One region of the Kitasatospora sp. MBT66 genome, then DNA from elsewhere that is predicted to be linked to it. Evidence: riboswitches for the same ligand, from Rfam matches in the RefSeq annotation. Region 1 holds a riboswitch; each other region holds the start of a gene.
The links. A riboswitch is a leader RNA that binds a small molecule or an ion and turns the genes downstream of it on or off. The one in region 1 is predicted to bind FMN.
Positions count from the first base shown of each region.

Region 2: linked by a shared signal. The riboswitch ahead of ribB (3,4-dihydroxy-2-butanone-4-phosphate synthase) and the one ahead of BI06_RS29515 (riboflavin synthase) in region 1 are both predicted to bind FMN.
Region 3: linked by a shared signal. The riboswitch ahead of ribB (3,4-dihydroxy-2-butanone-4-phosphate synthase) and the one ahead of BI06_RS29515 (riboflavin synthase) in region 1 are both predicted to bind FMN.

Region 1 is NZ_JAIY01000010.1:1,107,916-1,117,298, reverse strand. It holds gene BI06_RS29545 (alkaline phosphatase family protein) at 1-1,331, shown strand, start outside; gene BI06_RS29540 (HIT family protein) at 1,378-1,791, opposite strand; gene BI06_RS29535 (DUF1508 domain-containing protein) at 1,941-2,138, shown strand; gene BI06_RS29530 (MSMEG_1061 family FMN-dependent PPOX-type flavoprotein) at 2,225-2,920, opposite strand; gene BI06_RS29525 (antibiotic biosynthesis monooxygenase) at 3,049-3,354, shown strand; gene BI06_RS29520 (SCO4226 family nickel-binding protein) at 3,383-3,631, opposite strand; FMN riboswitch at 3,891-4,018, shown strand; gene BI06_RS29515 (riboflavin synthase) at 4,238-4,933, shown strand; gene BI06_RS29510 (nicotinamide mononucleotide transporter family protein) at 4,930-5,574, shown strand; gene BI06_RS29505 (bifunctional 3,4-dihydroxy-2-butanone-4-phosphate synthase/GTP cyclohydrolase II) at 5,571-6,872, shown strand; gene ribH (6,7-dimethyl-8-ribityllumazine synthase) at 6,969-7,439, shown strand; gene BI06_RS29495 (phosphoribosyl-ATP diphosphatase) at 7,560-7,832, shown strand; gene hisG (ATP phosphoribosyltransferase) at 7,925-8,773, shown strand; gene BI06_RS29485 (PH domain-containing protein) at 8,897-9,331, shown strand.
Region 2 is NZ_JAIY01000010.1:1,417,305-1,426,687, forward strand. It holds gene BI06_RS30715 (isocitrate lyase/phosphoenolpyruvate mutase family protein) at 1-432, opposite strand, end outside; gene BI06_RS30720 (MFS transporter) at 442-1,713, opposite strand; gene BI06_RS30725 (acetyl-CoA carboxylase biotin carboxylase subunit family protein) at 1,827-3,080, opposite strand; gene BI06_RS30730 (acyl carrier protein) at 3,084-3,326, opposite strand; partial or broken gene ribB (3,4-dihydroxy-2-butanone-4-phosphate synthase) at 3,566-4,261, opposite strand; FMN riboswitch at 4,409-4,539, opposite strand; gene BI06_RS30740 (DUF402 domain-containing protein) at 4,932-5,621, shown strand; gene BI06_RS30745 (zinc-binding dehydrogenase) at 5,832-6,851, shown strand; gene BI06_RS30750 (LLM class F420-dependent oxidoreductase) at 6,942-7,754, shown strand; gene BI06_RS30755 (MFS transporter) at 7,751-8,995, shown strand; gene BI06_RS30760 (ABC transporter permease) at 9,322-9,383, shown strand, end outside.
Region 3 is NZ_JAIY01000014.1:103,927-113,309, reverse strand. It holds gene BI06_RS34995 (hypothetical protein) at 1-1,045, shown strand, start outside; gene BI06_RS34990 (LURP-one-related/scramblase family protein) at 1,132-1,854, opposite strand; gene BI06_RS34985 (TetR/AcrR family transcriptional regulator) at 2,172-2,846, opposite strand; gene BI06_RS34980 (MMPL family transporter) at 2,988-5,243, shown strand; gene BI06_RS34975 (hypothetical protein) at 5,712-6,194, opposite strand; FMN riboswitch at 6,784-6,914, shown strand; gene ribB (3,4-dihydroxy-2-butanone-4-phosphate synthase) at 7,164-7,811, shown strand; gene BI06_RS34965 (hypothetical protein) at 7,920-9,308, opposite strand.

The DNA.
Region 1 (9,383 bases):
ACTCCGGCGCCCCGAACCTCGCCGCCCTGATGGCCGGCGGCCTCACCGCCGCGAGCAGCCTCTACACCAGCCCGATGGCCGGCACCTCCTCCGGCCCCGGCTGGTCCACCATCGCCACCGGCGTCTGGCCGGACAAGCACAACGTCCTCGACAACAACTTCACCGCCCCCGCCTTCGCCACCTACCCCGACTTCCTGACCCGGGTCGAGACGGCGAACCCGGCGCTCTCCACCTACGTGGTGGCGTCCTGGGCGCCGATCGCCGACACCATCTACTCCGGCCGGGTCGACACCCGGGTCGCCACCCCGTCCGCCGAGTACGACACCGGCACCACCTCCCGCGCCGTCGCCCGGCTGCGCGACGGCAACCCCGACGCGGTCTTCGTCCAGCTCGACAACGTCGACCACGCCGGCCACAGCAGCGGCTCCGCCAGCCAGGCCTACCTGGACGCGATCCGGGGCGTGGACACCCAGGTCGGCCAGATCCTCACCGCCGTCCGCGGCCGGGCCGGCTACGCCCAGGAGGACTGGCTGGTGATGATCACCGCCGACCACGGCCACACCCCCACCGGCGGCCACGGCGGCTCCACCTGGGAGGAGCGGCAGACCTTCGTGATCGCCAACGGCTCGGCGTTCCCGGCCGGTTCGGTCCGTTACGACGTGCGGATGGTCGACATCGCGCCCACCGCCCTGGCGCACCTCGGCATCACCGCCGACCCCGCCTGGGGCCTCGACGGCACCCCGATCCCGGCCCTGGTCCCGGACGACTTCGACGCGCTGCGCCCGCAGCTCACCGGCCGGGTCGACGAGACCGGCATCCCGGCCGGCGTCCTCGGCTTCACCCGCACCGCGCCGGCCGGCTGGTCCGTCGACAACTCGGCGATGGGCACCGGCGGCGTCACCGAGTGGCGCGGCTGGTCGTTCACCACCGACGAGTTCTGGACCAAGGCCCAGCGCGACCAGAACCGCGAGCTCAACGTCCGCTCCCGCAACGTCTTCGCCGTCGCCGACTCCGACGAGTGGGCCGACAAGACCTTCCAGGGGAACTACGACTCCACCCTGGTCAGCCCGGAGTACCCGGTGGCGGGCCGGAGCAGCGTCCCGGTCACCTTCAACACCTTCTACCGGCCGGAGGGCGTGCAGACCGCCCGGGTGCTCGCGGTCTGGGACGGCGGCACGCCGGTCGAGGTGAAGAGCTACACCGCCGACACCAACGGCCGCCAGCGGCTGGACCTGGCCGTCCCGGCGGGCGCGAGCCGGCTGCGGCTGCGCTTCCGGTACACCGGCAGCAACAACTGGTACTGGGTGGTCGACAACGTCCGGGTCGGCTGAGCCGGAGGGCCGGACCTGAGGCCGGGCGGCTCCGGCGGCAACGGCTTCAGGGGGCGAGCGCGGCGCGCAGCCGCTCGGCGACCAGCGCCGCGTCCGCCTCGTCGGAGTACGCCCGGCGCGGCCAGAAGAAGCCGCGCAGCCCGTCCTTCGGGTTGCGCGGCACCACATGGACGTGGAGGTGCGGCACCGACTGGCTGACCCGGTTGTTCGCCGCGACGAAGCTCCCCGCCGCCCCCAGTCCGAGTTCCACCGCGGCCGCCACCCGCCGCACCCGCAGGAAGAACGGGCCCACGTCCGCCGGCGGCAGGTCCGTGAGGGTGGGGCGGTGGTCGCGGGGGACCACCAGCACATGGCCGGGGAAGAGCGGCCGGCGGTCCAGGAAGGCCACCGCCACCTCGTCGTCCAGCACCCGGTGCGCGGGCTCCGTGCCGGCGACCACCGCGCAGAAGACGCAGTCCATCCGTCCATTCAACCGGCCCCGGGCCGCCCCGGCACCCGCTCCGGCCGGGGTCACCCGTCCGGACCCCGAGCGGGTGCGGGCCGACGGCGCCCGGGCGCACCGTGCAGGTGGGGCGCGCGGCGCGTCCCGTCGACGAGGAGGTGGCCCGGATGGCGGGCAAGTTCGAGGTGTACGAGGACGCCGGCGGCAAGTTCCGGTTCCGGCTCAAGGCGGGCAACGGCGAGATCGTCGCCACCGGCCAGGGCTACGCGAGCAAGGACGCCGCCCACAAGGGCGTCGAGGCCGTCCAGCGGGCGGCGAACGGCGCGAGCGTGGTGGACGTCGCCAAGTCCGGGGCCGCGGCCTGACCCCGGCGGTCGTGCGGGGCCGGACGGGGCGGCACGAGCAGCCCCGGCCCGGCCCCGCACCGTCGTTCCCGCCCACGCTCCCGCCGTTACTCGTAGCGGTAGAGCAGGGCCTCCCGCTCGTTCTGCTCGATCGCCTCGACGGTCAGCGACGGGTCCGCCAGGTGCGAGAGCGTGACCTCGGCCGAACTCGGCTGGGCGTCCTCGGCGAGCCAGTTCTCCGGCTTCCACGCCGAGGCGCGCAGGAACGCCTTCGGGCAGTGCGCGAACACCTCCTCGACCGCGACCACGATCGCGCTGCGCGGCGGCTTGCCGACCGCCGTCAGCTGCTCCAGCAGCCGGGGATCGGTGGAGACGCAGGCCCGCCCGTTGACCCGCAGCGTGGTGTCCCGGCCCGGCACGACGAACAGCAGCCCGATCCGGCCGGTCCCGACGATGTTGTGGAGGGTGTCCAGCCGCTTGTTGCCGGTCGCGTCCGGGATCGCCAGGGTGAACTCGTCCAGCACGGACACGAGTCCGGCCGGTCCGCCGCGCGGCGACACGTCGCAGCGTCCCTCGGCGTCCGTGCTGGCCAGGAGGACCAGCGAGGAGCAGGCGATCAGCTGCCGGGCGACCTCGTGGATGCGGTCCACCTGCTTGCGGCGCGCGTGGTCCCCGGGCTGCTCGTAGACCTCCCGCAGCCCGGCCGCGTCACGCACGGAGGTGGCGGCGAGCGCCTCGAACAGGCCGGAGGGCCGGTCCGGCCCGGGTGTTGACGGAACAACGGATTCCGGTGTGCTGGTCATACCGATCAACGTAACCGAGCCCGTGCCGACGCGGCCCGTCACCGTCGGGAAATCCTGCCCGAACCCCTCGCCACCAGCGCTTTCGCGTCGATAATGGGGCCAGGACGCTTTCGGGGCAGGTGGTCGCCGTGATCATCAGAATCTGGGCCGGGCAGGTCATGGCCGGGCACATCGAGGAGTTCTGCGAGGTGCTGACCAGCAAGGTGCTCCCACAACTCGGGCGCACCGAGGGCTGCCTCGGCGGCGAGCTGTTGCGCTCCGTCACCGAGGGCGGGCACCGGGTGCTCGTGGTCAGCCGCTGGCGCGACGAGGCGGCGCTGCTCGGCTACGCGGGGCCGATGTGGCGGATCCGACCGGTCTGGTCGGAGGGCGAACTGCGGTACCTGGCCCACCCGCCGGAGGTCACCCACTTCACGCCGGTCCCCGTGCCCTGATCCGCCGGGGCCCGCCGCCGGGTCGTGCTCAGACGATCAGCGGAACCGGGTGCACCTCGGCCGCCGGATGCCCGGTGCGCTCGTGGATCCGCTGCACGGCCTCCTTCGACGGAGCCTCGGACAGGCAGTAGACGTGGCCCGACTCCGGATCGGCCCAGGCCTGCTCGAAGGTCACGCCCTCGTCGGCCTGGATCGCCAGGTCGGCCTGGTGCGCCATCCGCAACTCTTCCTCGGTGATGCCGGCCATCCCGTGGTGGACGTCCATGAACTTGGCCATAGCTCCCGCACCTCCTGCGGTCGCCCGCGACGGCGCGTGCCGCCGCCCCGGTACCACCAGCCTGCGCCCGCCGCACCCCGGACCGCCACCGGACGCCCCGCGCGGGCGCGCCGCCGGAGGCCCCGCGCGGGCGGCGAACCCCCTCCGGCGACCCGCGTCGTCCATTCCCCGGCGCCGAGTGAAAGAGGCCACAGTGGACACCTCTCCCTGGCTCCGCGCGGATCATGGCAGAATGACGGCAGAATCAGCAGTGACGTTCAGCGCACTCCGGGGTCGGTGAAAATCCGAACCGGCGGTTACAGTCCGCGACCCGTCCGCAGCCAGCGGCCGGTTGACCAGGTGAAATTCCTGGACCGACGGTTAAAGTCCGGATGGGAGGTGTGCGCGGCGGACGAGTGAGCAGGGCCCGTGGTCCCCCGGTGGACCTCGGGAGGCGGTGTGCGGCGACGGACGGGGTCCCCCCTCGTTCCGGCGCCCGGTTCGGCGGCAGCCCGGTGACGGGTCCCGTTGCCGTCCGGCGCCCGTGTACCCCTTGCCCGCGCCTGTCCGCGTCCTTCTCCCGTGCCGCACCCCGGAGTCCGCGCCCCAAGCGCGAGGAGAACCCGGGTGTTCACCGGCATCATCGAAGAGCTCGGCGAGGTCGTGTCGATCGAGGAGATCGGCGACTCCTCGCGAATCCGTCTGCGCGGCCCGGTGGTCTGCGAGGGCGCGCGGCACGGGGACTCCATCGCGGTCAACGGCGTCTGCCTGACCGTCGTCGACAGCCCCGAGGAACTCGCGGCGGGCACCGGCGAGTTCAGCGCCGACGTGATGGCCGAGACACTGCACCGTTCCAGCCTGGGCGAGTTGAAGCCCGGCGGACGGGTCAACCTGGAGCGCGCCATGGCGCTCGGCGCCCGGCTCGGCGGACATCTGGTGCAGGGTCATGTCGACGCCACCGGGCGGCTGTTGGGCCGCGAACCGGGGGAGCGCGACGCGGCCGGCGAACTCCGCTGGGAGGTGCTGCGGTTCTCGCTGCCCGACTCCGTCTCGCGCTACCTGGTCGAGAAGGGCTCGATCACCGTCGACGGCGTCAGCCTCACCGTGGTCGAGGCCGCCCGCGACAGCTTCACCGTCAGCCTCATCCCGGCCACCCTCGCGCTGACCACCCTCGGCACCAGGGCCGTCGGCGACAGCGTCAACCTGGAGGTCGACGTCCTCGCCAAGTACGTGGAGCGGCTGCTGGAGGCCCGCACCCTCCCGCCGCTGCCCGGGGCGAACGTGCCGGACGCGACCGACACCACCCCGGGGGAGGAACGGTGAACTGGCTCAACGGCACCGTCCACCTGCTCGGCCAGGACGTCTACCGCTCCGACATCATCGGCAACCTGTTCGGCCTCGCCGCGCTCGCCCTCGGCTGGCAGCGCTCCCGGCTGACCTGGCCGGTCCAGTTGCTCTCCGGCCTGGTCCTGGTCGGCGCCTACTGGAGCGCCCACCTCAGCGGCGGCGTCGGCAAGCAGATAGTCGTGATCACGGCCGCCGTGTGGGGCTGGACCCGGTGGCAGCGCGGCAGGCGGGGCGACGGCGACGTCGCCGTGCGCTTCGCCACCGGCCGTGAGCGCGCCGCGCTGATCGGCGGCACCGCGCTCGGCACCCTGGCGGTCGGCACGCTCTTCACCGCCGTCCCGCAACTGTCCTGGGACGCCTGGCCGGACGCCTACATCTTCGTCGGCACCCTGGCCGCGATGGTCGCCCAGGCCCGCGGCTGGGTCGAGTTCTGGTTCGCCTGGATCGCCGTCGACCTGGTCGGCGTGCCGCTCGCCTTCAACAACGGGCTGGTCTTCTCCGGCTTCACCTACTCCGTGTACTTCGTCCTGGTCCTGCTCGGCCTGCGCGCCTGGTGGCTCCGCGGCCGCACCGCACACCCCGTGACCGACCCCGCCCTCCAGGGAGCCTCCGCATGACCGAGAACCCCACCACGCGTCCGGCAGAGCACCCCACCGCGACCCCGGCCGGGGACAGCGCCGCCGAGTTCGTCCTCGACCCGGTCGAGCGGGCCGTCGCCGACATCGCGCTCGGCCGCGCCGTGATCGTCGTCGACGACGAGGACCGCGAGAACGAGGGCGACATCGTCTTCGCCGCCTCCGCCGCCACCCCCGAGCTGATGGCCTTCACCGTCCGCTACAGCTCCGGCGTGATCTGCGCCCCGATGACCGGCGCCGAACTGGACCGCCTCAAGCTCCCGCCGATGACCCAGGTCAACGAGGACCGCAAGGGCACCGCCTACGCCGTCTCGGTGGACGCCAGGGACGGCGTCGACACCGGCATCTCGGCCGCCGACCGGGCCCGCACCGTGCGCCTGCTCGCCTCGCCCGGCACCGGCCCCGCCGACCTCGCCCGGCCGGGGCACGTCTTCCCGCTGCGCGCCGTCGAGGGCGGCGTGCTGGTCCGCCCCGGCCACACCGAGGCCGCGGTCGACCTGGCCCGGCTGGCCGGCCTGCCGCCGGCTGGCGCGATCGCCGAGGTGGTCAACGACGACGGCACCATGGCCCGGCTGCCCGAACTGGTGGCCTTCGCCCGCGAGCACAACCTGGCGATCATCTCGATCGAGGACCTCATCGCCTACCGCCGCCGCACCGAGCTGCACGTCGACCGGGCCGCCGTCACCTCCCTGCCGACCGCGTTCGGCGAGTTCACCGCCGTCGGCTACCGGGGCACCCTCGACGGCGTCGAGCACATCGCGCTGGTCGCCGGCGGACTCGCCGAGGACGGCCGGCTCCCCGACGGCGAGGACGTCCTGGTCCGGGTCCACTCCGAGTGCCTGACCGGCGACGTGCTCGGCTCGCTGCGCTGCGACTGCGGCCCCCAGCTGCAGGCCTCGCTGCGCCGGGTCGCCGAGGCCGGCCGCGGCGTGGTGCTCTACCTGCGCGGCCACGAGGGCCGGGGCATCGGCCTGGCGCACAAGCTGCGCGCCTACGAGCTCCAGGAGCGCGGCCGGGACACCGTCGACGCCAACCTCGACCTGGGCCTGCCCGCGGACGCCCGGGACTACAGCATCGGCGCCCAGATGCTCGGCGACCTCGGCGTCCGCTCGCTGACGCTGCTGACCAACAACCCGGACAAGCTCACCGCGCTCACCGAGCACGGGCTCAAGGTCAAGGGCCGCGAGCCGGTGGAGATCCCGGCCGGCGAGCACAACGCGCGCTACCTGCGGACCAAGCGCGACCGGATGGGCCACGACCTGCCCGGCCTCGACGGCTGACCCGGCCGCACCGCCCCCTGCACCGACCCGCACCCGCACCCCCGTACTGATCCGCAACCCGCAACCAGCAACCCGAACCACCGAAAGGCACCGCACATGAGCGGCCACGGAGCCCCCGAGCTGACCATCGACAACGCCGCCGACCTCAAGGTCGCCGTGATCGCCGCCCAGTGGCACGAGCAGGTGATGAACGGCCTGCTCGACGGTGCCCACCGCGCCCTCAAGGAACTGGGCGTCGCCGAGCCGACCGTCCTGCGCGTCCCCGGCACCTTCGAGCTGCCGGTGGCCGCCAAGCGCCTCGCCGAGCGCGGCTACGACGCCGTGGTCGCCCTCGGCGTGGTCGTCCGCGGCGGCACCCCGCACTTCGACTACGTCTGCCAGGCCGCCACCGCGGGCCTCACCCAGGTCTCCGTGGACACCGGCGTCCCGGTCGGCTTCGGCGTACTGACCTGCGACAACGAGCAGCAGGCGGTGGACCGCGCCGGCCTGCCCGGCTCCACCGAGGACAAGGGCCACGAGGCGGTCACCGCGGCCGTCGCGACCGCCCTCGCGCTGCGCGCCCTCTAGAGGGCCGGTCTCCGGCCGATCGGCCGGAGCGCCACCCGGACCGTGGACGTCCACCGGACTGTCCACGGTCCGGAACTGTTTACCGCCGGTCCGCCCGCACGCCGTATGGTGAGTCCCATCATGGCTTCGAAGACATTCGAGGAGCTCTTCACCGAGCTCCAGCAGAAGGCCGCCACCGGCGACCCCTCGTCCTCCCGTACCGCGCAGCTCGTCCAGCAGGGCGTCCATGCGATCGGCAAGAAGGTCGTCGAGGAGGCCGCCGAGGTCTGGATGGCCGCCGAGTTCCAGTCCGACGAGCAGACCGCCGAGGAGATCTCGCAACTCCTCTACCACCTTCAGGTGATGATGGTCGCCCGCGGGCTGACGCTCGACGACGTCTACAAGTACCTCTAGACCGCCGGACCTCCGACCGGCCGCCGGACCCCCGGTCCGCCCCGGCCGCCCGGAAACCCCACCCACACCGAACAGGTAAGGAACTGACCTCCATGCTGCGCATCGCCGTGCCCAACAAGGGTTCGCTCTCGGGTCCCGCGGCGGAGATGCTCCATGAGGCCGGCTACCGGCAGCGCAAGGACTCCAAGGAACTGGTGCTGGTCGACCCGGGCAACCAGGTCGAGTTCTTCTTCCTGCGCCCGCGCGACATCGCCGTCTACGTCGGCTCCGGCCGCCTGGACGTCGGCATCACCGGCCGGGACCTGCTGCTGGACTCGCACTCCAACGCCGAGGAGGTGCTCGCGCTCGGCTTCGCCGGCTCGACCTTCCGGTTCGCCCGCCCGGTCGGCGCGGCGGTCGAGGACGTCGCGGACCTCGAGGGCCTGCGGATCGCCACCTCCTACACCGGCCTGGTCGAGCAGCACCTGGCCGACCGCGGTGTGAAGGCCACCGTCACCAAGCTGGACGGCGCGGTGGAGACCGCGGTGCAGCTGGGCGTCGCCGATGTGATCGCCGACGTGGTGGAGACCGGCACCAGCCTGCGCAACGCCGGTCTGGAGGTGTTCGGAGAGCCGATCCTGATCTCCGACTCCGTGGTGATCCGCCCCAAGGGCGCCGGCGAGGACCCCCGCGTCGACCAGTTCCTGCGCCGGCTGCAGGGCGTGCTGGTGGCCCGCCGCTACGTGCTGATGGACTACGACATCCGCGCCGAGAACGTCGGCGCCGCCGTCGCCCTGACCCCGGGCCTGGAGTCGCCGACCGTCTCCCCGCTGCACACCGAGGGCTGGGTGGCCGTCCGCTCGATGGTGCTCCGCAAGGAGGCCCAGCAGATCATGGACGACCTGTGGGGCATCGGCGCCCGGGCGATCCTGGTCACCAACATCCACGCCTGCCGCCTCTGAGCGGCGCCGGCATAAGCACCGGTTGAATGGGGTGGGGCCGCCGTCGGCGCCCCACCCCGTTTCCGTGGTCCGACCCGTTCGCCGTCCGACCGCCCCACCCCTCGAACCACCCCGGAGCCCCTCGTGTCCACCCCCGCCGAGTTCCCCGTCACCTGGGCCCCGCGCCGCACCCGCGCCGTGCTGCTGCCGGTCTGCGTCGTGCTGGTCGTGCTGTTCGCCGTGATCGCGGTCGCCCTCCCGGCCAACTGGCAGCTCAACGACCGGATCATGATGGCGCTCAGCGGGCTGCTCTTCGCCTCCGTCGGCCTGATGCTGGCGCGGCCGCGGGTCAGCGCCGACGCCGAGGGCGTGACCGTGGTCAACTTCGTCCGCAGCCGTCGGCTGGCCTGGGCGGAGATCGTCGGTGTGAACTTCCGCCAGGGCGACCCGTGGGCCTCCCTCGACCTCGCCGACGGCACCTCGCTGGCCGCCGTCGGCATCCAGCCCGGCGTGGGCCGGAACCAGGCGATCGCCGACGCCCGCGCCCTGCGCGACCTGGTCGCGCGGCACGGCGGCTGAACAGCCGCCGACCGACGCCCGTCGGCGGAGGCCCGGTGACCGGCGCCCGGTG
Region 2 (9,383 bases), 310 kb from region 1:
GGCCGTCTCGATCTTGTGGGCGAAGGCGTTCACGTCGAGCAGGCTGTGGTCGGCCGCCGCGAAGCTGTTCATCTTCGGGAAGATCTTGTCCTCCATGCAGACGGCGGTGATGCCGGCCTGCTCGTACTCGGCCACCATGTACGCCACGTTCATGCTGTTGCCGAAGCCGGTGTCGCAGTCGGCGACCACCGGGACGGAGAGCGCCTTCTGGATGTGCGCGGCCGCGTCCAGGTACTCGCTCATGCTGAGCAGGCTGGCGTCGGGCAGGCAGCGGGCGGCGGAGATCTCGAAGCTGGAGGCCCAGACGGCCTGGAAGCCGACCTGCTCGGCGATGACGCCGCCGAGCGCCGAGTGCGCGCCGGCGATCCGGACCAGCGGGTGGTCCGCGAGGACGCTGCGGAAGGAGGGGTAGCTGTGGGGGGTGGGACTCACGTGGTGCTCCTACGTCATGGGTGATGGTTCATTCGACGGTTCGTCGGACACGCCGGCCGGCGGGGCGTCCCGGACGAAGGCCCAGAGGGCGATCAGGCCGCAGACCACGAACACCCCGGCCAGCAGCAGCCAGCCCGCGGCGCCCATGCCGAGCGGGAGCATGACCACCAGGGCGGGCCCGAAGAACTGCTGGAGGCCCCGGCCGAGCCCGAACACGCCCTGGTACTCGCCCATCCGGCCCTCGGGCGGCAGGGTGAAGGACAGCCCCCAGCCGCCGGCGGACTGGGCGAGTTCGCCCAGGGTCATCAGGACCGTGCCGGCGAACAGCAGGACGACGGCCAGCGAGGTGTCGGCGGCGCCGGACCCGGCGAACAGGCAGCAGGCCAGCGCCATCAGCAGACCCGCCCGCAGCAGCAGCCGGCCGGAGCCGGACACGGTGTCCGAGCCCCTGCCCGCGGCGACCTGGAGCAGCACCACCAGAACGGTGTTGACCACCGTCAGGGCCGCCACCAGGGCGCCCGGGGCGCTGGTGCGGTTGACGATCCACAGCGGCACGCCCACCGCGAGCACCGGCTGGAACAGCTCCAGGATCCCGGAGAGCGCGGTGGCCAGCAGGAACCGGCGGTCCCGGAAGGCCTCCCAGGAGCGTCCCGCGGTGGCCGGAACCACCTCGGGTCCGTCCGGCCGCAGGCCCAACGCCATGATGGCACACAGCAGTTGGAGCGCCACATTGACCGCGATCACGATCAGGAAGGCGATCCGGGAGTCCGTCGCCAGGGCGGCCCCGGCCAGACCGGCGCCGGCCGTGAAGCCGAGATTGAACAGGCTGCGCATCCTCGCCCGGACCCCCGCGGAGCGGGCGGAGCCGAACAGGGCGTGCGTCAGGGCCGCGCGCAGCGGGCTGCCGACAGTCTCGCAGACCGCGATCGCGCAGGCCACGGCCGTGAACGCGGCCACACCCTCGACGAAGGCGTAGCCGACGAACAGCACCGCGAGCAGACCGTAACTGGCCGCCAGCGGCCGCCGCGCACCGAACCGGTCGGCGACCCGCCCGCCCGGGACGGTGGCCAGGAACCCGCACAGTCCGGCCGCCGACATGGCCACCGAGACACTCTCGGCGGACAGGCCCACGGTCCTGGTGAAGAAGATGGCACTGGAGGTCAGGAAGAGGCCGGTACCGAGCGACTGGGTGAGCGTGAGCACACCCATGCGGCGCTCGGCCCCGGGCGCCGGGACGAGTTCCTTCAGGAACCCGGCGGCGGCCGAGCCGATGGTAGGCATGAGTCATCCAGGGGGTGGTTCGCGGAGGTGGGCACGCCGAGGCCGTGGCCTTCGGATCCCGGCGGTGCGGGGCGGCGCCGACGGCCCACCGGGGCGCCCGCGGACGGGACGCCTCAGAGGTGGTCGAGCAGGTCCCGGGCGGTGCGCGTCACGGGCCGGCCGTCGACGACGAACTCGTAGGCCAGCAGGGCGACCGCCCGCTCCACCAGCGCGGTCATGCCCCGGTGGTCGGCGGCCGAGCCGCACAGCATGTCGAGCAGGGTGGTAGCCGTCCCGGCGGCCAGCTCGGTGCCGGGCCGTACCGAGAGCCGGTACGAGTCGACCCCGGGCAGCGCCCGGACGGCGGCCTGGCCGTCGACCCGGGTCAGTCGGCCGCCCCCGGTGGGACCGGGGGTGTAGTACTGGAAGTGCACCCGCTCCGGGCGGGCCGGATTCGGCCCGACCTCGCGGCCGAGCGCCAACTCGCCTGCCAGCGCGACGAGATCGAGCCCGAGGGAGCGTGCGGCCAGATCGGTCTGGTCGCCGCCGAGGCGGCCGTTGACCTCGATCAGCCGGGGCCCGGCGGCCGTCAGCTTGATCTCGGTGTGCACCAGACCGTGGGTGACCCCGAGCGCCCGGAGCGCCCGGTCGGCCAGTTCGACCACCTCGGCCTCCGGCCCGGGGGCCAGCTGCGAGGGCCAGAACTGCCCCGACTCCCGGAACGGCGGTGCCAGCGGCAGCTTGCCGGTGACGGCGAAGTGGCGGATCCCGCCGGGGGTGACGGCGCTCTCCACCGACACGTAGTCCCCGAACGGCGCGCAGTCCGCCCCCTGCAGGAACTCCTCGACCACCAGGGCCGGTTCGGCGCGCAGGAACTCCTCGACCACGGCGGCGCCGTGCTCCGGATCCGTCACCAGGACGGTGTTCCGGCTGCCCTCCCCGCGGACCGGCTTGACCACGGCGGGCAGGCCCACCTCGGTCAGCGCGGTGCGCCAGCCGTCGGCGTCGGTGAGCAGCGCGCTGCGCACACCGTCCACCCCGGCCTCCCGGAGCCGCCGGCGCTGCGCCGCCTTGTCGGTCAACACCCTTACGGTTTCGGGGGTGTTGAACGGCAGGCCGAGCAGTCCGGCGAGCCGGGCGGTGTCGGCGAGCATCCGTTCGCTGAACGTCAGGATGCCTGCGGCTCCGTACTCGCGCAGCCGGGCGACGACCGCCCCGTCCCCCTCGGCCAGTGTGACGACGCCGGCGCAGTTCTCCTCGAACAGCGGGGCGACCTGCCGGGCGTGCTCGGAGTCGGCCAGCGCGACCAGTACCGGAGCCGTGCGCCCCAGGGCGATCACCTCGCGCGGCGAGGCCGAGCCCTGGTCGTAGACGACGACGATGGCCATCGCTCAGGCGCGATCGAAGAGTCGTGGGTCCTCGACGGCCTCGGCGAGCTGCCGGAGGGTGCTGCGGCGCAGCACCGCCGACCGGGGCATGTCCAGACCGGATTCAATGGCCCGGGTGGAAATCGCGAGGGCCAGCAGGGAATCCCCGCCGAGATCGAAGAAATCGGCGTCCAGGTCGCCGACCGGCGTACCGAGGACTTCTTCCCAAATACTTCTGAGTTTTTCTGTGGTGCTGGTGTCGGACATACCAGGCCTCTCCCCGTCGGCGTGCATCCGTGAATCGATTATTGGAGCAGGATTGCGGAACTGTCAATTCCGGGAGAACAGCGGGTTAACCGGAGTCGGTGCCGGAATTCCTGCGGGCAGGGCGAATCACGGCACCGCCCCGGAAATGGAATTCCCGGCGGAACCGCCCCCCTGCGGCCGGTCTCCCGGCAGGATCAGCCGGCGACCGCCACGACGGCCGTCCGCGCCGCTCCGACCTCGACCGCACCACCGGCGGTGCGCAGGTGCTCGATCAGGTCGGCGATGGAGATCAGCGCCAGGCCGTGCCGGCGGGCGAACTCCCGCAGCTCCGGCAGCCGGGCCATCGCGCCGTCCGCCATCGCGATCTCGCAGATGGCCGCCGCCGGACGCAGACCGGCCAGCCGGCACAGGTCCACCCCGGCCTCGGTGTGTCCGGCACGCGCCGGCACACCGCCGTCGACGGCCCGCAGCGGGAAGACGTGGCCCGGGCGCACCAGCTCGGCCGGGCGGGTGCCCGGCTCGGCCAGCAGGCGCAGGGTCAGGGCCCGGTCTGCCGCCGAGATGCCGGTGCTGATGCCGGCCGCGGCGTCGACCGAGACGGTGAACGCGGTGCGGTGGTGCTCCGTGTTGTCGCGGACCATCTGGTCCAGCTCCAGCCGGTCGAGGTCCGCGCCGGTCATCGGGGCGCAGAGCAGCCCGCGGCATTCGGTCATGGCGAAGGCGACCAGTTCGGTGGTGGCGAGCTCGGCGGCGAAGACGAGGTCGCCCTCGTTCTCGCGGCTCTCGTCGTCGACGACGACGACCGCCCGGCCGGCCGCGATCTGCGCGACCGCGTACTCGACGGAGTCGAACGGCTGCTCGGTGTCGCCGACCGCGTACGAGGTCGCGTCGGCGGTGGTCGTGCCCGTGGTGGTGGTGCCCGTGGTGCGGCCCATCGGAACTCTCCTCGCGCTCGGGGCGCGGACTTCCGGGGCTGATGGAGATGGGCGTGCAGGGGCGGTCGTCGACCGCATTCCGGCGGAAAGCGGCCCGCGACCGACCGGCCGACGGGAATCCCCCCGGCCATCGGTAAAACCTGCCCGCCGCGCACTGCCTCCCTTCCGGACTTTAACCGTCGGTCCAGGAATTTCACCTGGTCAACCGGCCGCTGGCGGCGGACGGGTCGCGGACTGTGACCGCCGGTTCGGAATTTCACCGACCCCGGAGTGCGCAAACGTCTTGAACAACGCTCGTCAACCTCGCACACTTGCCGCGATCTTGACAAGGCGTCGGTGAACCGGCGGCGCCGTGGGCTGCATCACACCGCCGATCGGGGGTTCCCGACCCCGCCGTTCGGCGGGCATTGCCAATGCGCCGGGGGCGTGCCTAAGATCCGGACCGCCGATGCCTACCCACGAGTAGCGACCCCCGTTCGACCTGCGTCGAACCACTGGGGAAGGGGTCCGAGGGGCAGGCGCACGGCACTCCGGCGGGGGCCGGAGTCTCGCCGCCCGCGTTCCGGGGGCGGCACTGCGAAACGGGGGCAAGACGTTCATGCACGATCCTTCGAGCGGTCCGAGGCGCTTTGCCGTGCCCGCCGCGCCCACCGCGTCAGCCACGTCAGCCGTGTCCACCGCGTCCACCGCGTCCACCGCGTCCGTCGGTGACGCGTCCGGCCGGGGCGCGGCCGGGCCGGCGACCGGCCTCGGCACAGCCCTGCCCGCAGCCGGCGACGAGCTGCTGACGCCGAGTCAGATCGTGCTGCGCCGGGAGATCCTGGACGGGCGGGTCTGGCTGAGCTACCCCGTCCGGGTCGTCGCCCACGAACCCGACCTGCTCGCCGTGTACCTGGCCCACGACACCCGACTCGCCTTCGGGGAGGGCGAGTTCAGCTGGGGCCCGCACGGCTGGAGCACCGTCGCCGACCGCTGGCGCAGCCCCGGCGTCCTGCAGCTGCAGCGCCCCGGCGAGGCCCACGCCGTCTGGGCCTTCCGCGACCCGGAGACCGACGAACTCTCCGGCTGGTACGTCAACTTCCAGGACCCGTACCGGATCACCGCCGAGGGCGTCGACACCCTCGACCACGAACTCGACCTCTGGATCCCGGCCGACGGCGGCCCGTACCGCTGGAAGGACGTCGAGGCCTTCGAGGAGCGCGCCCGCACCGGCGGCTTCACCCCCGCACAGGCCGCCGCCGTCCGCGCCGAGGCCGCCGGGCTCGCCGCCCGGATCGACCGCGGCGACACCTGGTGGACCGAGCGGTGGACGCACTGGCGACCCGCCGCCCGGTGGACCGCTCCCCCTCCCCCGGCCTGAGCCGACCCCCCGCCGTCCGACGGTCCACCCGACCGCCCGGGCCCGTCGGGGCACCACCCGTGCCCCGGCAGCGCGACAGCGCGGCGCCACCGCACCGCGGCACCCCGATGCCGCGCCGGCGCGCACGCGGCAGTCCGCACCGCAGCAGCCCACACCGCTGCATCAGCACCACAGCACCGCAGCACCACAGCACCGCGAAAGGAACGACCGATGCGCATAGCCCTGGTGACCTCCCCCGGCTCCGTCGAGATCCGCGAGACCCCGCGCCCCGAGATCGGCGAGGACGACGTACTCGTCCGGATCGCCGCCTGCGGGCTGTGCACCATGGAGGCCAAGCTCTACACCGGCGCCATGCCCGTCTACCCCGTGGCCGCCGGACACGAGGTCTCCGGCCGCGTCGAGCAGGTCGGCGCGCGCGCCGCCGCACTGGAGGACGCCCCCGCCGTCGGCGACCTGGTCACCGTGGACCTGCTCACCCGCTGCGGCACCTGCCGCCACTGCCGCTCCGGCAACAGCGCCATCTGCGCGGCGCCGCAGGGCAGTCTGCTGCCGGACGGCAGCATCAGCATGGGCGCCGGACTCGCCGAGTACGTCCGGGTGCCGGCCGCCCACGCCTGGCCGGTCGGCGACGCCGACCCGCTGCACGCCGCCATGGGCGAGCCGCTGGCCTGCGTGGTGCACTCGTTCCGGCGCGGCTCCTTCCAGCCCGGCGACCGGGTCGCGGTGATCGGCGGCGGCTTCATGGGCCGGCTGCACCTGCTGCTCGCCCAGCACCACCAGGCCCGCTCGGTCACCGTGATCGAGACCGACGAGGCCCGCCGCGGCGCGGCCCTGCTGGCCGGCGCCGACCACGCCGTGACGCCCGAGGAACTCGCCGAACTCCCCAAGGCCGACGTGGTGTTCGTCACCATCGCCTCCCGCGAGGCGATCGCCGCCGGCTTCCGCGCCGCGGCCGACGGCGCCCGGCTGGTCCTCTTCGGCGGCTCCCACGACACCCCCGACGCCGTCCTGCCCGGCTACGAGGTGCACCGCCGCCAGCTCACCGTGACCGGCTCCTACAGCCAGGAGCCCGCCGACTGGCGTGCCGCCGCCGCCCTGCTGCGCAGCGGAGCGCTCGCCGAAGGACTGGCCCCGCTGGTCACCTCCCGCCACGAACTGGCGGACACGGACAAGGCCCTGACCGAGAGCTCCGGTTCGCCGGTCTTCCGGGTCTTCGTCGAACCGCGCTGACTCTCCTGCCCGCACACCCTCCTGACACCCCGTCGGGCGCCCTCCAGGCGTCGGACACCCACCCGCACCCGCACCACCAGGAGACCCCCCATGAGCACCACCCCCGCCGCCACCCGCCCCACCCTGCGGATCGGCGCCCAGCTCCACCCCCAGCACTGCGACCTGGCCGACCTGCGGGCCGCCTGGCGCGCCGCCGACGAACTCGGCGTCGACTCGCTGTGGACCTGGGACCACTTCATGCCGCAGACCGGCGACCTCAACGGCCGTCACTACGAGTGCTGGTCGCTGCTGGCCGCGATGGCCGTCGAGACCAGCCGCGCCACCATCGGCTCCCTGGTGACCTGCACCGCCTACCGCAACCCCCACCTGCTCGCCGACCAGGCCCGCACCGTCGACCTGCTCAGCGGCGGCCGCCTGGTGCTCGGCGTCGGCGCCGGCTGGTTCGAGCAGGAGCACCGCGAGTACGGCTACCCCTTCCCCGGCCCCGGCGGCCGGATCGACGCCTTCGAGGAAGCCGTCACCGCGATCCGCGACCGGCTGACCCGGCTCAACCCCGCGCCCGTCGGCCCGCTGCCGATCCTCATCGGCGGCGGCGGCGAGAAGCGCACCCTCCAGGCCGTCGCCCGCTACGCCGACCTGTGGAACTGGTACGGCTGGGACTCCACCGACCCGGTCGCCGAGTTCGCCCGCCGCAGCGGCCTGCTCGACGACTGGTGCGAGAAGGTCGGCCGCGACCCGCGCGAGATCGGCCGCACCGTGATGATCGACGCCCCGCAGACCGGCCTGGCCGAGGCGTTCGCGGCGGCCGGCGCCACCGAGATCATCGTCTCCGTCCCCGGCCCGTTCGACCTCGCCCCGGTCCGCGAACTGCTCGCCCTGCGCGACGGCCTGGCCGGCCGATGAACGGAACCGGGCAGCCGGACGGCCGTCCCGGCGCCGGGTTCCACGGCCTGATGGCCGCCCTGCTGGCGTCCAGCGCCGGCATCGGCCTGGTCTTCCCGCTGACCAGCATCTACATCAGCGACCAGTTGGGGCTGGGCGGGACCGGCGCCGGCACCTACTTCGTGGCGATGGCGGCCGCCGGGTGCGCCGCCGCGGTCCTCGGCGGCCCCCGGGCCGACCGGGGCAGCGCGGCGGCGGTCGGCGCGGTCGGCACCAGCTCGCTGGTCCTCTCCTACGCGCTGCTCGGCGTCGCGGGCGGCAGCCTGCCCGTGACGGCCGCCGGCCTGCTCGCGGGCGTCGGCTACGGCCTGCAGTACGCGGCCATCACCGGGGTGGTCACCGCCCTGGTGCCGGCCGCGGGGCAGCGCCGCGCCTTCGTGCTGCGCCATGTGATGACCAACGCGGGCATGGGCCTGGGTGCCACCGGCGGCGGGCTGCTGCTCGCCGCCGGCCGCCCGGCGGGCACGCTGCCCTGGCTGTACGAGGCGGCGGCCGCCGCCTCGGTGCCGCTCGCCGTACTCTTCCTGCTGGTCCACCGGCGCCGGCCGGCCGTGTCCGAGGTGCCTCCCGCGCCCGACAGCGGTGCGGCGGACCGGGAACCCGACCCGCCGGGCTACCGGGCACTGCTGCGCAGCCGTCCGATCGCCCTGCTGATGCTCGCCCAGGCGCTCTTCGCGACCGCCGGCTTCACCCAGATCGAGGCGACCGTCCCGCTGCTGCTGCACCACGGCATGGGCATCGGCCTGGCCGGCGTCAGCGCGGTCACCGCCGGCAACGCCCTCGTCCTGCTGCTGCTCCAGCACCCCGTCGCCCGGCGCCTGGAAGCGCTGGCCGAGGAGGCCGCCCTGATCGCGGCGCCACTGCTGTGGTGCGCCGCGTTCGGCGCGGGCGCCCTCGCGACGGCCACCGACGGCACCGCCAGGACCGCCCTGCTGGCCGCCTTCGCCGCGCTCTTCGCGATCGGCGAGATCGCCTACTCCTCGGCGTTCTTTCCGCTGCTGGTACGGTTCTCGGGCCCCGCCTCGCTCGGCCGGGGCAGTGCACTGTCCTCGCTGGCCTGGAGCACGGGGACGGCCGTCGGGCCACCGCTGGGCATCGCGGTCGTGACGGCCACCGGCACCGGCACCGGCTGGCTCGCTCTCGCCGCGGGCGCCGCGGCGGTCCTGGCCGTCACCCTCCTGCTGCGCCGCGCGGCCCGATGAGGAGCGCACCGAGCCGGCCGCAGCCCGGCGCCAGAACCACCCACCCTGCGTACGGGGAGACGAACGGAGCTTCCGTGTCAGAGCTGAAGACCGCCCACCGGACACCTGCGGAACCGGCCGCCGCACCGGCGCCCCGGGCCACCGGCCCCGGCCGGTCCGCAAGGGCCAGCGGCCGCCTGGCGACGGTACTGCCGCCGCTGGTGTTCGGCCTGGTCCTGGTGGGCACCTGGGACATCGTCACCCGGACCAAGGCCGTCTCCGCGTTCTTCCTGCCCTCCCCCGGCACCGTCGGCCAGGCCTTCGTCGACGCGATCACCGACGGCGGACTGCTCGGCTACGCCTGGCAGACCGTCGTGGAGAGCGCCGCCGGCAGCGGCCTGGGCATCGC
Region 3 (9,383 bases), on a different contig from region 1:
CTCCGACCTGGACCGGAACCTGGCCACGCTGCGCGGCCTCGGCGTCACCGTGGTGCGGATGTGGCTGATGGCGCACGGCGTCAACTACGACGGCACCGTCTTCTGCGTCAGCGCCCTCAACGGCGCTGCCCGCTGGCGTTTCGAACCACCGCAACGGATCCACCCGAAGTTCCTCGACGACGTGGAGGAGCTCCTGGTGAAGTGCGAGAAGGCGGACATGCGGATCATCCCGGTCCTCCTCGACTTCGGCTTCTTCGACGAGCCGGAGGCCTGGTCGCTGACGTACTTCGGCCCCGGGCCGCCCACCCCCACCGACCTCAACTACGGCCGCGGCCGGCGGGCCGTGGCCGAGGACCGGAACCTCCGGGCGACCTTCGTCAACGGCACCGTCAAGCCGCTGGTCGCGGCGATCGCCAAGCACCGCAAGGTCGTTCACGCCGTGGACGTCGTCAACGAGCCGTACTGGTGCGTCAGCCCGATCACGGGCGACCTCTTCGGCCAGTACGTCAATCAGGACGCACTCACCGCGCTCATGCGGGACTGCGTCGCGGCAGTGGAGGCGGCCGGTCTGCCGTCCACCGTCGGGCACCGCTTCCACCGGGACATCGCCAACGTCTTCGGCAGCGTCAAGGTGACCCGCCCGCAGTTCCACTACTACGCCTCGCTCCGGGGGGTGGACGCCCTGCCGGTGCTGTCCGGCCTGAGCGGCCCGCGCCCGTTCCTCGGCGAGTTCGGCTGCATCACCGCCGGGGAGCTGGACGCCCTGCAACGGGACGCCGCCGCCCGCGGCGACAAGGTGGTGCTCGACCAGATCGGACCGATGCGCCGCACCCAGAACCCCTGGCCGGTCCTCCAGCAGTCCCGAAAGACCCAGGCACCGGGCGCCGTCCTCACCGAACGCCTCGACTGGCTCGCCGACTTCGGCTACGAACTGGCGCTGGTCTGGCCCAATGCCGTCCTCCCCGACCCCAGCCGCGAGGACCTCAAGTTCGACGCCCTGCGGCGCTCCCAGATCGCGGAGTTCACCCGGCGCCGCCCCAACTGATCCCGCCGCGTTCGCCGTTCGTGCCCCACCCCCGGACGGAGGGGCGGGGCACGGACAACGACGGGTTGCGGTCGTTGCGGTCGTGACTAGCCGAGGCCGCGGGCGTCCTGCTTCAGCGCGGTGTCCACGGTCAGCGCGGTCGCCACGACCAGGCTGAGCAGCGGGTCGGAGAGCGGGCGGTGGATCTGAAGCACGTAGTTGTCGGCCGTGGTGAACATCGTCTTCGCCAGGCCCTCCCAGGTCTTGGTGATCCGGGCGATCTCGGTGTCCGTCTCGTCGACGATGGAGAAGTTCCAGGCCCGCCAGTTCTCGGCCTTGACGGCGCCGACCTTCTGCCCGCCGACCTCCAGCGCGAAGTTGATCTTCCCGATCGCGTTCTGCTGAACGATCTGGCCGACCTCCCGACCGTTCGGAAGCTGCACGATCACCCGCGACTTGATGAACTTCGCCGGGCGGGTCAGCAGCAGCACCGGGGCGCCGTTCGCGTCCCGGATCTCCAGCTTGTGGGTCAGGTACTGGTCGAGCGAGGTGAGCAGCCGTATCGCCTTGCGCAGCGCGCCCTGACCGACCTGGACCACCGAGCCCAGCGTGGCACCGCTCTGGTCGAAGACCGCGTACTCGTTGGTGAGCTCGATCAGCTTGGCCTTCTGGTTCACCACCAGAACGGGCTCGGAGAAGAGGGTGCCGCCGCCACCGGTGACCGGTCCGACGCCCGCCTGCTTCTGCACCTGGCGCTGCACCTTGGCGGAGTCGCCGGCCGGAGCGGCCGGCTGCCCGGGGAAACCGGGAGTGTTCGTGTTCTGGGACATGGCGGGCAGGCTAGGCCCAAACCTCCCCGGCCAGCCAGATCATTCACCCGCCCCCGGCCCGCCCGGAGCGCCGCATTGTGCCCATGACCTGCGGATTCGACCACTGCGAGCGCCAGTTGACCACCCCCCGGCGGGCACCGGTGTGGCCGATGTCACACCCGGGACACCGGCGTCGGACCCGAGGGGGCCTCAACCGCCGGACCGGTCGGGCCCGGTGGGCGGCGGTCAGATCGCGGCACCGGGCGCAGGAGGCCGTGGGGGTGCGCCGCCGGGGCTCGAGGGAGCTCGGTGCTGTCGGGCCACCGACGGGGACCTGATCACCGCTGGTCCACGGCCGGCGACAGGCCTGCGGTGCGCGCGGCGGCGCCCGCCTGGACTGCGAAGAGGCGGTCCCGCGCTTGCTGGTCGAGCATGTGGAAGTGGCCGTGCGCCTCGAGGGTGACGAAGCCGTGAACCGTGGCCCAGGCCAGCATCAGGGCTTCCGCCGGGTCCGGCACCAGCGAGCTGCCGAGCCGGCCGCGCTCGGCCGTGTCGGCGACGAGTTCGGCCATGTGATCCATCGCCCGTTGACCGGCCGCCACGGTCGGCCCGTCCGGCGGGGCCGCGTACCCGGGTACGGGGGAGCCGAAGATGAGGGCGAAGCGCTCCGGATTCCGCTGCGCCCAGGTGCGGTAGGCAGTGCAGGTGGCACCGAAGCGGCCGTCCAGGTCGTCCGGCGGCACGGTCCCGCGGGTTGCCGTCAAGGCGTCCGACAGGCTGTCGTAGGAGTCGGCGACCAGGGCGGTGAGCAGCTCGTCCCGGTCGGCGAAGTAGCGGTACAGGGCGGGCGGGGTCATCCCCATGCTGCGGGCGATGTCGGTGAAGCGGAGGTTCGCGGCGCCGCGCTCGACGATCAGGGTCAGGGCCGCGCGCTTGATCTCCTCCACGGTGTCGGCGCGCAGCCGTTCGCGGCGGCTCAGCTGCCCGCTCTCGTCGGTCGACCCATCCGTCATCGCATCTCCATCCGCCCGCCGTACCAGTCACCGCGTTGACAATCCGTGCCCACCGAGGGGAACGTTACGCTTCATCATGTGCGTTATGAAGCGTAACGCATTGTCTGGGGGCGGAGCCCCTGACGACGCACGGAGGACCACATGTCCCAGGGACTGCGCGACGGCCGGCGGACAGCCGCCGGCGAGAGCGGGTCACACCGGCCCGGCCCCCTCGGCCGCATAGCCGGTTGGAGCTTCCGGAACCGGGGCCGCACGGTGCTGCTCTGGCTGCTCGCCGCCGGCGCGGCCTTCGGCCTCTCGGCCGGCCTCGGCGCCAAGTACAGCGCCGACTACAGCGCGCCCGGCTCGGACTCCAAGCAGGCCCAGCAGTTGCTGACACGGGACTTCCCCGGGCTGGGCGGTGAGTCGATCAGCCTGGTGCTGACCGCGGACGGCAGCGTGACCGACGCCGCCACCCGTGACCGGGTCAAGGACCTGCTCGCCCGGATGGCGGAGGTTCCGCACGTCAGCGGCATCGACGACCCGTACGGCCCGCGCGGCAAGGTGTCGGCGGACGGCCGCACCGCCCTCGGGCAGATCCACCTGGACGTCGCCGTCGCACCCGACATGCCGAAGGCGGACACTCGGCGGCTGCTCGACCTCGCCCGCCCCGTCGACGGCGGCCTGCGCGTCCACCTCGGCGGCATGACGGTCCAGCAGGCCGAGCAGGGCGCGATCGGCTCGGAGGCCATCGGCATCGCGGCTGCCGCCGTGATCCTGGTGATCACCTTCGGCTCGGTCGTGGCCGCCGGCCTGCCGATGCTCACCGCGCTCGGCGGGCTCGCGGTCAGCAGCACCCTGCTGCCGGTCCTCGCCGCGATCATGCCGGTCCCGGACTGGTCCACCTCGCTCGCCGCGATGCTGGGCATCGGCGTCGGCATCGACTACGCGCTGCTGCTGGTCACCCGGTTCCGCGAGTGGCGCGCCGAGGGGCTCGAACCCGAGGCCGCCACGGTCGCCGCGCTGGACACCGCGGGTCGCGCGGTCGTGGTCGCCGGAACGACCGTGGTGGTCAGCATGCTCGGGCTGTTCGCGATGGGTCTGTCGTTCATGCGCGGCGCCGCGGTCTCGGCGATCCTCTCCGTGTTCGTCGTGATCGCCGCGTCCACCACGCTCTTCCCCGCCCTGCTCGGCTACCTCGGCCGACACATCGAGCGCCTCCGACTGCCCCTGCCCCGGCGCCGCGCCACCCGGGGCGGGAACTCGGTGGGCGCCGGCTGGCTGCGCTGGAGCAGGCTCGTCGAGCGTTACCGCGTCCTCGGTGCCGTCACCGGCGTCGTCGTCCTGCTGGCGCTCGCGGCACCGTTCCTGGGCGTGCGCTTCGGCTTCCCGGACGCGGGCAACGACCCCGCCGGGCGCTCGAACCGGCTGGCGTACGACACGGTGGCCGCCGGCTTCGGACCCGGCAGCAACGGACCGCTGGTCCTGGTCGCCGAGTTGGCGCCGGGCACCCCCGCCGACGCGACAGCCGCGCTGCCCGCCGCGCTGAAGGCGGTGCCCGGCGTCACGGCGGTGACCCCTCCGGTGCCCGGCACCGACGGCCGTTCAGTTCTGCTCACCGTCGTCCCGGACAGCGGTCCGCAGTCCAGCGCCACCAAGTCCCTGGTCCGCGACCTCCGCGACCACGTCGTCCCGGGTGCGGTCGGCCCCGGCGTCCGGGTGCACGTCGGCGGGGCGACCGCGAGCGCGATCGACAGCACCGACAACATCTCCCGTCGCATCCCGCTGCTGGTCGGCGGCGTGGTCACGGTGTCGATGCTCCTGCTCCTGGTGGCCTTCCGCAGCCTCGCCGTCGCCCTCAAGGCCGCGGTGATGAACCTGCTCTCCGTCGGAGCCGCGTACGGCGTGGTCGCGCTCGCCCTCGAAGGCGGCACCGCCGGCCGATTGATCGGCATCGACAGCCCCACCCCGCTGCCGGCCTTCGTTCCGGTGCTGACCTTCGCCGTCCTGTTCGGCCTCTCGATGGACTACGAGGTCTTCCTGGTGAGCCGGATGCGTGAGGCCTGGCTCCGCAGCAACGACAACGCCGAGTCCATCGTCAGCGGACTGGCGGGCACCGCCCGGGTCATCACCGCCGCGGCGGCCATCATGGTCGCCGTGTTCGCGGCCTTCGTCCCGTCCCCCGACCTGCCGATCAAGGTCATCGGCGTCGGCATGGCCTCGGCCATCCTGATCGACGCCACGCTGGTCCGACTGCTGCTGGTACCGGCCGTGATGCACCTGCTCGGCCGCGGCAACTGGTGGCTGCCCACCTGGCTGGACCGCCGCCTCCCCCACCTCCACGTCGAAGGCCACACGGAGCACTACCTGCCGAAGCCCACCCCCGAGGCACCCCGCCCCGTGGCGGCGGTCCGGTAGCGGCAGCGGCGGACCGCGGGGCCGTGGGGCGCCCGCGGTCCGCCGTCACGAGACCGACGAGCATTGACTCCCGCCCTTGGTGGACGGGAGCGAACAACGAGTGGGGCCTGTCCGGGGTACAACCTCGGTTCACACCCACTCAGGATCCACCGCACGCCACCCACAGCATCGCCTCGCGGCAGCAGTTGCCTCTTCTGCTGCTTACCGGGCACAGACCCTGGTTGCGAGACCAGGATCGACCACCGCAATCCGCACAGGGCCGAGGTGTCCTGGACCGGGTTCCTGCGTTCCCTCCCCTCCCGAGCGCAGCCCGACCGGCAGCCGGCTGGTCATCGGCAATCACCGCACGAGTCCGGTCAGGGCGATCCGCAGGATTGTGCTCGGCACTGTCTCTTCGCCGTGGACGAAGGCCACGTCCCGGCTCGGTCAGCCGTCGGAGAGGCAGCTGCGGAGCTGAACTCACTCAGATCAGTTCTCTTCCGTCCCCGCCATCCCGCTCACCTCGGCGATGCCCTCCACCGTCGCACGGTCGCCCGCCCGCTCGCCTTCCACAGCGTCGAACCTGTCACGCAGTCGGCGCAGGCGGGTCGGGTCGGAGGCGACCTCCGGCGGTACGAGCGACATGGCCCCCTTGACCCACTCACCGTCACCGAGGTCGGCCACCACGTGGTCGGCGCGGTCCTCGTGCCCAGGTGCCATGGCACCGAGCAGGCCGAGGAGAACGAGCAGTTCGTGCTGCACGGCAGGTGTGAACAGCTCCCGCTCCTCGTCGTCCAGCTTCACCTCGATCCGGCCTCCGCCGAGCTCGGCATAGCCGTACAGAAGGTCCCTCAGAAGCTTGAACTGCGGCTCGGGCATCAGGAGCTGGAGCGACTCTAGGTAGAGCCTCAGTCGCAGCGCCGCCAACTCCGATGGGTTCGCATCGCCGTCCTCGTGCCTGCCGTCCGCCACCCGAACCCTCCCTGACGTGTCAGCCGACCGGCGTCACCGCCGCCACCGGCCCCCCGATGGTACGGGGGCCCTCGGTCCGTCGAACAGGCCGGCCATGACGGGCAGATCTTTAGCGGCAGTCACGACTCTCACGAACTCTACTGTGCTGCAGCTAAGTTACCGGCTCGGTGACGCATCCCGCGCCCGGCAGGCGGCGATCATGTCGCGGTACCAGGCGTACTGGGCCTGCGAACTGCTGACGGTGACCCAGTGTTTTCCTTGCGCACAAGCGTCCGTTTTCATCCCTCAGCCTTCATGGGCGCTCATCTGGCGTGGTCCAACGTGGTCCCAGGGCCGGTGCTTCGCGCCCACGTGGCACGGGGTCACGGAACGCATGCGGACAATCCGCGACACCGCCCTCGCCCGCGACGGCGAGGGCGTTGTCGCGGACGACCTGCGTTGCTGGAGGTGTTCGTCTCGGTGCGGGTCGCCCTCGGGAGAGCAAGCGGGAAGTCGATGTGACGGACCGTCCCCCAGCCACCGACTTGTTGCCTCCTTCGGGGCACACATCCACAACCCGGGGCACACGTGTCATGATCGGTCTGAGTGTTCGCGCGCTCCGGGGTCGGTGCAATTCCGAACCGGCGGTCAAAGTCCGCGACCCAGCCGAAGCCATCGGCTGGTTGACCTGGTGAAACTCCAGGACCGACGGTGAAAGTCCGGATGGAAGGCAGTGCGCGGCGACACCGTGTCCGGCCGGTAGTGGGCTTGCCGCCCCACCGTGCGGACCTGGTGCTCGCTTTCCCCGGAACGGCGTCTGTGCACGGGGGCGAGCTGCCGTTCGCCGTCCCTCCCCGCGCACTCGGCGCCGTCCATTGTGGAGGGCCGTGCGCGCAAGCATGTGTCTTTCCGGATGGCCGCGTTCTCTCGCAGACCAGTGAACCCTCCGGACCTCCCGGTCCAGGGTTTCCCGACCTCAGGAGAGAGCAGATGGCAACCACGCGTTTCCCACGAGCCGACCGCCTGCAGCAGGTTGAGCAAGCGATCGAGGCCTTCCGCCGTGGCGCTTTCGTGATCGTCTTCGACGACGAGTCCCGCGAGAACGAAGGCGACCTCATGGTGGCTGCCGAGTACACCCACGAGACCGCGCTGCGGTACATGCTCGACCACACCTCCGGCGTGGTCTGCGCGGCCGTGCCGGTCGAGCGGTGCGAGGAACTCGACCTGCCGCAGATGGCGGCGGAGAACTCCGGTCTGCACGGCACGGCCTTCACCGTCTCGGTGGACCTGATCGCCGGTGGAACCACCGGCATCCCGGTCGAGGAGCGGGCGCGCACCGTGCAGGCGCTGGCCGACCCGGCCGTCGCGCCGGGCGACTTCGCCCGGCCGGGCCACGTCTTCCCGGTGCGCGCCGCTCGCGGCGGCGTGCTGGAGCGCGACGGCCACACCGAGGCCGGGGTGGACCTGTCCCGCCTGGCGGGGCTCTCCGGTGTGACCGCCATGTGCGAGGTCGTCCGGCCGGACTGGCGCATGGCCCGCCTCCACGACCTGCAGCAACTCGCCGCGCGCGACGGGCTGGTGCTGATCTCGGTGGGCGACCTGGTGGCCTACCGGCTGGCCACCGAGCCCCCTGTCTGAGCGTCCCGACGTTCCTCGATCCGATCGAGGACGGAGGACGATCCCCGTGCGCAGTTCCCACCGGTCCGTCCGGCTCCGGCGGTACATCACGGCCGGCCGGGTCGGATCTCACGGGTTCTGCTGCCCGCGGTCGGGTACGGCGTGCGCCGGGGGGCGTTCGGCCAGTCGCTCCAGGAGTTCCCGCACGTCCGGGTGGCCGGCGTGGGGGGCCAGGTAGCGGCGGAAGCGGTTGGCGAGTCCGGGCAGGAAACCGCCGGTACGGTCGATGGCGCGGCGGATCGTGGCTGCGGCCTCGTCGATCCGTCCGGCGTCCAGCTGGGCCTCGACGGCCGGGCACAGTTGGACGGGGTCGTAGGGGCTCGGGGACCGGTCCGGGGCCGCTCGGTCGCCGAGCAGGGCACTGAAGCAGGACAGTGCGCGGGTGGGCTGCCCCAGACGCAGCCAGGTGTGGCCGCGGGAGAAGTCGAGGTAGTCCTCGTTGATGTTGCCGCTGGTGGGATCGGCTTCCGGGTCCCACTGCGGTGAGGCCGCGGCGAGGGCGTGTTCGGCGCGGTCCAGGGCGCGCAGGCCGGCGGTGCGTTGGGCGAGCCGGGCGGAGAGGACGGACTGACGGGCGTGCAGCTTGACGGCCAGACGTGGCGTGGGGCGGGGGACGATCGCGCGGGCGGCCCGGAGCAGGGAGAGCGCGTCGCGGGGGTCGCCGCGGCGCAGGTGGCGGTAGCAGAGCTGGGTGAGGTAGGCGACGGTGTGATGCGGTGCTCCGGCGGCAGAGGCCGCACGGATCGCCGCGAGGTTGTAGCGCTCGGTCCAGGCTTCGTCTCCCGCGACGTGACTGGTCCAAGTGCACAGGGTGGCGGTGCGGGCGCACAGCAGGAGCAGTCGGGTGCCGGTGGCGCGGTCGTATCCGTGGCTGGTCAGCAGATCGGTGATCAGCCGGTACTCGGTGCGGGCGGCGAGGTAGAGGGCGTGCTGGGGGACGGGGCTGCCGGTTTCGAGTCGTTCGAGGGCGAGAATGCGCTGCTCGGCCCAGACGAGTGCTTCGGGGGCGATGCGGGGACCGCCGCGTTCGGGCGGGCGGGCTCCACCTGCGAGGGCTGCGAGGACGCCGCGGATCTGGGCGGTGAGGCAGGAGCCGGTGGCGATCAGCGCGGCGCCGGGCTCTCCCGCCGCGGCCGCGGTGAGCCGGGAGACGGCGACGGCGCCCTGCGGGGACCACGGCTGCTGGAGGAGGTCGTGGTCCCCGGTGGCGGCCATGAGCCATTGCGGCCATCCCAGACGCAGCACGATGCCCTCGTCCACCTGGTGGATACGGGCGATGGCGAGCTGGGCAGTGAACTCGGGGGCGATCCGCCCGGATTCCCATCGGGACACCTTCTCCCGCCGCGCGGCCATCTGTCCGTGCCCGAGCTCCGCGTGGGTCCTGGCGATCAGCCGGGCGTAGGCGGCCTGCGAGAGGCCGGTCGCGGTTCTCAGCGCGACCAGGGGGTGCGTTGCCATGTCGATGCGCCTCCGACGCCCGCCGGATCCTGTCGGCGGACTACGGGAATTCGGTCGAAACGTCGACCAAGATCC